DNA from 3 places in the Blautia sp. HA9023 genome. Region 2 is predicted to be linked to each of the others. Evidence: riboswitches for the same ligand, from Rfam matches in the RefSeq annotation. Region 2 holds a riboswitch; each other region holds the start of a gene.
What was found. A riboswitch is a leader RNA that binds a small molecule or an ion and turns the genes downstream of it on or off. The one in region 2 is predicted to bind cobalamin.
Positions count from the first base shown of each region.

Region 1: another riboswitch for cobalamin. It lies ahead of AC04Q6_RS03865 (leucine-rich repeat domain-containing protein); the one in region 2 lies ahead of AC04Q6_RS07205 (leucine-rich repeat domain-containing protein).
Region 3: another riboswitch for cobalamin. It lies ahead of AC04Q6_RS04465 (sirohydrochlorin cobaltochelatase); the one in region 2 lies ahead of AC04Q6_RS07205 (leucine-rich repeat domain-containing protein).

Region 1 is NZ_JBWLUR010000004.1:41,951-44,218, reverse strand. It holds gene AC04Q6_RS03865 (leucine-rich repeat domain-containing protein) at 253-1,107, opposite strand; cobalamin riboswitch at 1,163-1,318, opposite strand; gene AC04Q6_RS03860 (DUF4430 domain-containing protein) at 1,413-1,946, opposite strand; gene AC04Q6_RS03855 (Ig-like domain-containing protein) at 2,021-2,268, opposite strand, start outside.
Region 2 is NZ_JBWLUR010000006.1:688,702-690,969, reverse strand. It holds gene AC04Q6_RS07205 (leucine-rich repeat domain-containing protein) at 1-798, opposite strand, end outside; cobalamin riboswitch at 888-1,079, opposite strand; gene AC04Q6_RS07200 (DUF4430 domain-containing protein) at 1,399-2,268, shown strand, end outside.
Region 3 is NZ_JBWLUR010000006.1:66,176-68,443, reverse strand. It holds gene AC04Q6_RS04470 (NAD(P)/FAD-dependent oxidoreductase) at 1-410, shown strand, start outside; cobalamin riboswitch at 663-838, shown strand; gene AC04Q6_RS04465 (sirohydrochlorin cobaltochelatase) at 995-2,268, shown strand, end outside.

The DNA.
Region 1 (2,268 bases), on a different contig from region 2:
AAAGACTGGGAAGGGTAAAGAGAAAGCTTTGCCTAAGTGTCCTTTTTCCTCCAAGCAGAAGGATGGAATAAGACAAAGCACCCGCATAAGAAATGCAGATAAAGACGGGATGCTGATTAAACATAGTAAATAACAGTACTACAGCAAAATAAAAAAAATTCAAAAATGGATGGCATGTGGAAAAAGCATCAATGATGGATTGATCCGCAGGCTGTCTGTTTCTTTTCTCGGTCTTATTTGTTGATAACACGTTTAAATGTACTCCCTCTTTAATCCCTGCTCTTCACAGTACAAATCCACTTTGCTTCCCTTTTTGCAACGTATCGTGCAGTTTTTGTTCACGATTTTTGAGCCAATATGCTCAGGATCATGATGTATCTCCAGATATTCCAGCCGATTGCATCCATGAAAGACTTCCTCTCCAAGATACATGATATTTTCCGGAATATATACCTCTTTCAATTTCTTACATCCGAAAAAGGCCCTCTGATCTAATTTTTTAATTTCTTTTGGTAAGACTATGGTTTCAAAGCAACAGAAGTAAAAGGCTTCCAAACCAATTTCTTCCAGTGTATCCGGCAGCGTGATCTCCTTTAATTCCTTACAGCGGTAAAAAGCTCTTCTTCCTATACTCTTTAAATGCTCCGGGAATACCACTTTACTTAACTGCGTGCAGGAATGGAAACAGCACTCCGGAATCCTGCGGCATTCTGAACTGGTTTCAAATGCTACCTTTTTAAGGGTTGTGCATCCTTTATAACTATAATCTCCCAAAATTTCCAAAGATGCCGGAAATGTTACTTCTCTGAGAGAATGATTTTCCGAAAAAGCACTCTCTTTGATTTCTTTAACGGTCTGTGGGAATACAACGGGCTTACGGAGCTGGCAGCTTGCAAAAGCTTCCTTTCCTATGATTCTGCAGCCGGATGGCAGGATTATCTCTTTTATTTTCCCGTTGCCCTTATAACAGCAATCATCAATATAAATATATTTTTCAGGAATTGCTGCTACCTGTTTGTTTCTTTGCATACTGGCAAGCTGTGCCGTAAATGTACGATGATTAAATCGCAGTATACTCCATGTTGCTTTATCATTCTGTGAGCGCATATGATCTCCTTTCCAACGTTCGGCTCATACAAACTGTATATCTTTTACATGTTTGTATTCTTTACCTGACGTGTTGGATATACTGGCTCAAAATGCTTTCATAAGACGTTTTTCAGTCGATACATTTCACACAGGGAAAAGCAGCTCCGGAATCGCACCGGATTTCCTTAAATCGGCTGCCATCAGCCGAACCACGCTCGATTTTTTTGTTATTCTAATTATAACGATACGCCTTATTTCTGTCAATGTTCGCCAATGTTTCTGGTCTTTATCTCATACCAGTTTAACTATTTTTCACAATTTCTTTACTTCTTATCTTTGTATGGGTTTCCAACATCACTTCCAAGATTGCAGGTATACTTCCATTCAATCTTATCCCCATCTTTGGGCTTATAACTGGAAGCCCCATAATTCGGGAACTCTCCATTTACACTGTACATCCAGCCAGAATTTTTTCCGCAGTCAAATTCATAAAGCTGATTGATGCCTTCCACGTAATAGCTTTTATATAACGGGGTGTATTTGGAAGAGAGCTGGATGTTCTTTTCCCCGCAGATTTTTTTTAAGATGTCAAATACGGTATCGCCCGTAGTAAATTTAACTTCCATTTCCGGAAGTATCCAGCCATTCTCCGGAACAAATTCTTTTTTGGTTTCTTTTAAATCACCGATATTGTCAAGGATCGTCTGGCAGTCTATCGAAATGGTACAGGCAGCAGGCTTTCCGGAATCCCCTTTCCCGATTCCACAGCCCGTAAGGAGACAGCTCCACAAAAGCATAAAACAGATGATTCCTATTACCCCGATCCGTTTCCAATATATTTTTTTCAGTTGCTTCATAATTATCCTCTATCGGATGAAAAGGTACCAAAAACACTATTTGATTTTTGATACCTTTTACACCCTTACTCTGTTTACTTAACTGTAATTTTTATCTTTTTTGTCACCTTTCCAGATTTAACTGTGATGGTAACGGTTCCTTTTCTCCGGCCTTTAACCACGCCCTTCGAGCTGACTGTTGCAATCTTCTTGTTGGAAGAACGGTAGGTCACTTTCTCCTGGGAAGTGATCGGGCTGACCACTGGTTTTAAAGTAACACTCTTTCCTTTCTTGATGGTCAGTTTTTTCTTGAGGCCGCTGATCTTCGTAGTCTTTACCTTTG
Region 2 (2,268 bases):
CTTACAATACTCATCTACTTTGGAACCTTTATAACACCGGATGGTACAGGCACGGTTGATGATCCATGGCCCGATAAAATCGGGATCGTGTCGGATCTCCAGATATTTCATACGGTTACATCCGTGGAATACCCATTTGCCGATATAATGGATATTTGTGGGAAGACAGACATAAGTAAGATTCATACACTTAAAAAATGCGCTTTCGTCCAAAAATTCCAGGGACTGGGGAAGATGAAGTTCTTCTATGGCACAAAAATAAAAAGCCTCTTTTCCGATACGTTTCAGACCTTCCGGGAAATCCACGGAACGGAGATTTTTACAGCGGTAAAAAGCACGGTCTTCGATGAGGGTAAGTGCGGAAGACAGCTGAAGGGATTCCAGGGAGGTACACTGTGAAAAAGCTTCGGAGCGGATCCGGGAAATCTGTGAATCATGGGGAAAGATCACACATCCAAGCTTTCGGTTCTCCTGAAAGGCGGCTCTCGGGATAGAAGAAAGTGCCTGAGGAAGAATGACTTTTTTCAGGGAATTACATTGAGAAAATACGTTGGATCCCATATTTTCCACCTGGGTGGGAAGCAATACTTCTTTCAGAAGAGTGCAGCCCTGAAAGGTTCTGGCGCCGATATTTTTAAGCGTGTCCGGAAAACAGACAGAGGAGATCTTGGTCTTTTTCTGAAAAGCTTCCGACGCGATATATTCAATTGGCGCAGGGATCTTTACATTTGAGGAAAGATAGTTTCTTGCGTTGTTTTTGGAAATGACACGACTGGATCTGTAATAAGTACCTGACATAAAAAAGTCTCCTTCAACATAAAAAAAGACACCGCATCACAGGCAGATACGATGTCAAAAAAGAATTCTCCATTTATCATACGTGTAATAGCCGGCAGTATTTCCAAGCAGATCTCCTGACTTATGCAGTCACGTTTATCCCCTTCTTATACGATAAATTACAATGGTTCACGGATAAACTAAGCAAATACAGTAGCACGTCTGTTGAGGATTCTCACCTTATTCCCTTTTAATCCGGTTTTCTGCAGGAAAAAACCGGAACTTGAAAACGTCTATATTTAATATTTTTGGGTGTCTGATTATTATATCACAGAAAAAGGACAGATACAATTGTTTTCCGGGTTTTCGTTTGACAGACAAGAGGAAATAAACTATAATTTCAGTATAAAATTTCATAGAAAAGAAAGACGTGCAAACAGGTGTGATTCCTGTACATGTAAGTGCGATGCCGTACAGTCGGCGGGCGGTTTTTCTTTCATGTAAGGTAGCATTGGTTTGCGCATAGGAACATCTATCAGGTAACGGAATCCCCTTGGAAAAGAGGGATTATTTTCCGTTACCTTTTTTGTTGCTTTTTTTGTGCAGAGAAAAGGAGGAAGAATGGAAAGTAAGAGGAAAAAGACGCTGTTTAATGTGATCATGGTAGTACTGATCCTGGTCATTGCCGGATGCGGAGTGATGGCAGTGGGAAATCTGAAAGGATGGTTTGATAAAGGATCGGACAGCGTTCTTATGACAAAGAACGTAAAAGGTGTGGCCAATATTCAGAGAAACGGTGTGGGCTACGGCCTGGAAAAAAATGTGGCATTGAGAGCCGGAGATATTCTTGAGACGAAGAACGGAACCACAGCGGAGCTTTCAGCCGGAGAAAACAATACACTTTCACTTAACGCAAATACGAAACTTACTGCGGAATCCGTAGAAAAAAACAATTTGAAACTTACTGCGGATCAGGGAGAGGTTTTTGCGGATCTTACGGATTCTGTGGGAAAAGCAGAGATCGCTCTTGATGAAAATACGCTTACCTTTGAGACAGGAGTCTTTTCCGTAAGCGCACAGTCCGGAAGCGGCGCTGTGTATGTATTTAAGGATGAAGTGGAACTGGCCGAAGCGGACGGAAAAACCACAACCGTAACAGCCGGCGAAAGTGCTCAGATGACAAAAAGTGAGGACGGAAGCTGGAAAGTAGAAACAAGTAAGATCTCAGCAGGAGCATTAAATGAATATATGATCCAGCAGCTGCTGGGATGCGCAGATAAAGACAGTTTATGTTTTACACCGGAGGAACTTCAGAAAGTTCTGGATGACAGAGCCGCAGAGAAGAAAGCAGCTCTTGAGAAGAGTTTAAATTCTACAAACAAGATTCCGAAGACTTCAGAAAAATCGGATGATAAAAAGTCTGCAGATGGATCTGCGAAACAGAATTCCGATACAACAGACGGAAATACCGCAGACACTGCAGGCAGCGGA
Region 3 (2,268 bases), 620 kb from region 2:
TTTCCAACATGCTTGGCGGTGGTGTTATGGTACAGCGTTTCGGAGATCTGATCCGTGGAAGACGAAGCACAAAAGCACGTATTGAGGAGAGCTTCGTAACACCGACTCTTTCCGCAACACCGGGAGACTTAAGCCTTGTTATGCCGAAGCGTATCCTGGATGGAATCATCGAGATGATCTATGCTCTGGATAAGATCGCACCTGGAACAGCAGATGACGATACTCTGCTTTATGGTGTTGAGGTTAAATTCTACAACATGGAAGTTGAGATCGATGAGAATCTGGAAACCTGCCACAAAGGTCTCTTTGTTATCGGAGACTGCAGCGGTGTGACACATTCTCTTTCCCATGCATCCGCCAGCGGTATCTATGTAGCCAGATACCTTGAGCAGGAGTACTTCAGTAAATAATATGAGCGGCCCTTTTCTGCTGTCACAGTGATGGCGGAAAGGGGCTGCTTTTATGTTGTAGGAAATCACTGTACCATAAATAAAAAACATAAATCATATAAAACCATGCATAATGTGCATGAATATTGAAAGGAGTATGTTGAAAATAACTGACAGATGCAGGGGAAGCACCATGATTCGTCCGACAGCAATCTTGACAATTTTGTGATTTTGTGGTAAAAGAATAAGTAACCAGGTAAAATCGAATATGTACAAATGTTATGGCAATAAGGTTGCGTCCAGTCGGATGTGCAAAAGAGAATCCGGTGAGAATCCGGAACGATACCGTCACTGTGAACGGGGAGCTGTTTTTAAATACCACTGGGAAACCGGGAAGGGAAAGCAGTGTGGAACCAAGTCAGGAGAACTGCCTTATTGTGAGATCCAGGATTCGCGGTCTACGAATCTGTATTCTCAATAACAATACAGAACTTCTTTTTATGTGTATTGCGAGAGAATCGTGTGTGAGCAGGCGGCCGCAGAAAGCAGCCGTTTTTTTGTACATATCAGTATTCTGGAAATACATGAAAAGAGGACGATAAGAAATGAAAAGAAAAACAATGTTAGCTCTGATGCTCGCAGTTTCCATGACATGCTCTATGGGTGCAGCTACAACAGCAATGGCAGCAGATGATTCCGCTACAGAAGAGAGCGCAGATGAGAGTACTGAGGCAGCTGATACCACAGAGGCTTCTGATGAAGACCAGAAAGCAGCTGACAATGTAGCAGCTCTGATCGACAAGATCTATGTTCAGGAGAGAACTGACACAACAGATGAGGACTGCAAGGCAGCTAAAGAAGCATGGGATGCTCTGACAGACGCTCAGAAAGAACTGGTAGAGGGCGAGAACGCTGATCCGGATTACTTCGGACGTGACACAGGAGACGCTTCCAAAGACGATCCACGTAACCAGGATGAGATCGGTGAGAACGAGCTTCTGGTAGTAAGCTTTGGTACTTCCTTCAATGACAGCCGTGCAGAGGATGTCAAAGGAATCGAGGATGCTCTTGCAGAAGCTTATCCGGACTGGTCTGTAAGAAGAGCATTTACAGCACAGATCATCATCAACCATGTAGAGGCAAGAGATGATGAAGTGATCGATAACATGCAGCAGGCTCTTGACCGTGCAGTAGAGAATGGTGTTAAGAATCTGGTTGTACAGCCTACTCATCTGATGCATGGTGCTGAGTACGATGAGATGACAGAAGCGATCAATGGCTATAAAGATAAATTCGAGTCTGTAGCTATCGCAGAGCCAATGCTCGGTGAGGTTGGAGACGATGCAACCGTGATCAACGATGACAAGAAAGCCGTTGCTCAGGCAATCACAGATGAGGCTTGCAAAGAAGCCGGATTTGACAGCATGGATGCAGCAGCTGAGGCTGGCACAGCATTCGTATTCATGGGACATGGAACATCTCATACAGCTAACATTACATACGATCAGATGCAGACACAGATGGAAAACCTTGGATTCAAGAACGCATTCATCGGTACTGTAGAGGGTAAACCGGAAGATACAGCCTGCGACAAGGTTATCGAGAAGGTAAAAGAGGCAGGATACAAGAACGTTGTTCTTCGTCCGCTGATGGTTGTTGCCGGAGACCATGCAAACAACGATATGGCCGGTGATGATGAGGATTCCTGGAAGAGCCAGTTTGTAGCATCCGGAAACTTCGAGAATGTTGATACACAGATCGCAGGTCTTGGACGTATCGAGGCTGTTGAGCAGCTTTATGTAGATCATACAAAAGCAGCTATCGACTCCATCGGAAGCACAGATGAGTCCGCAGATTCTGACGCAGCAGCAGATACAGA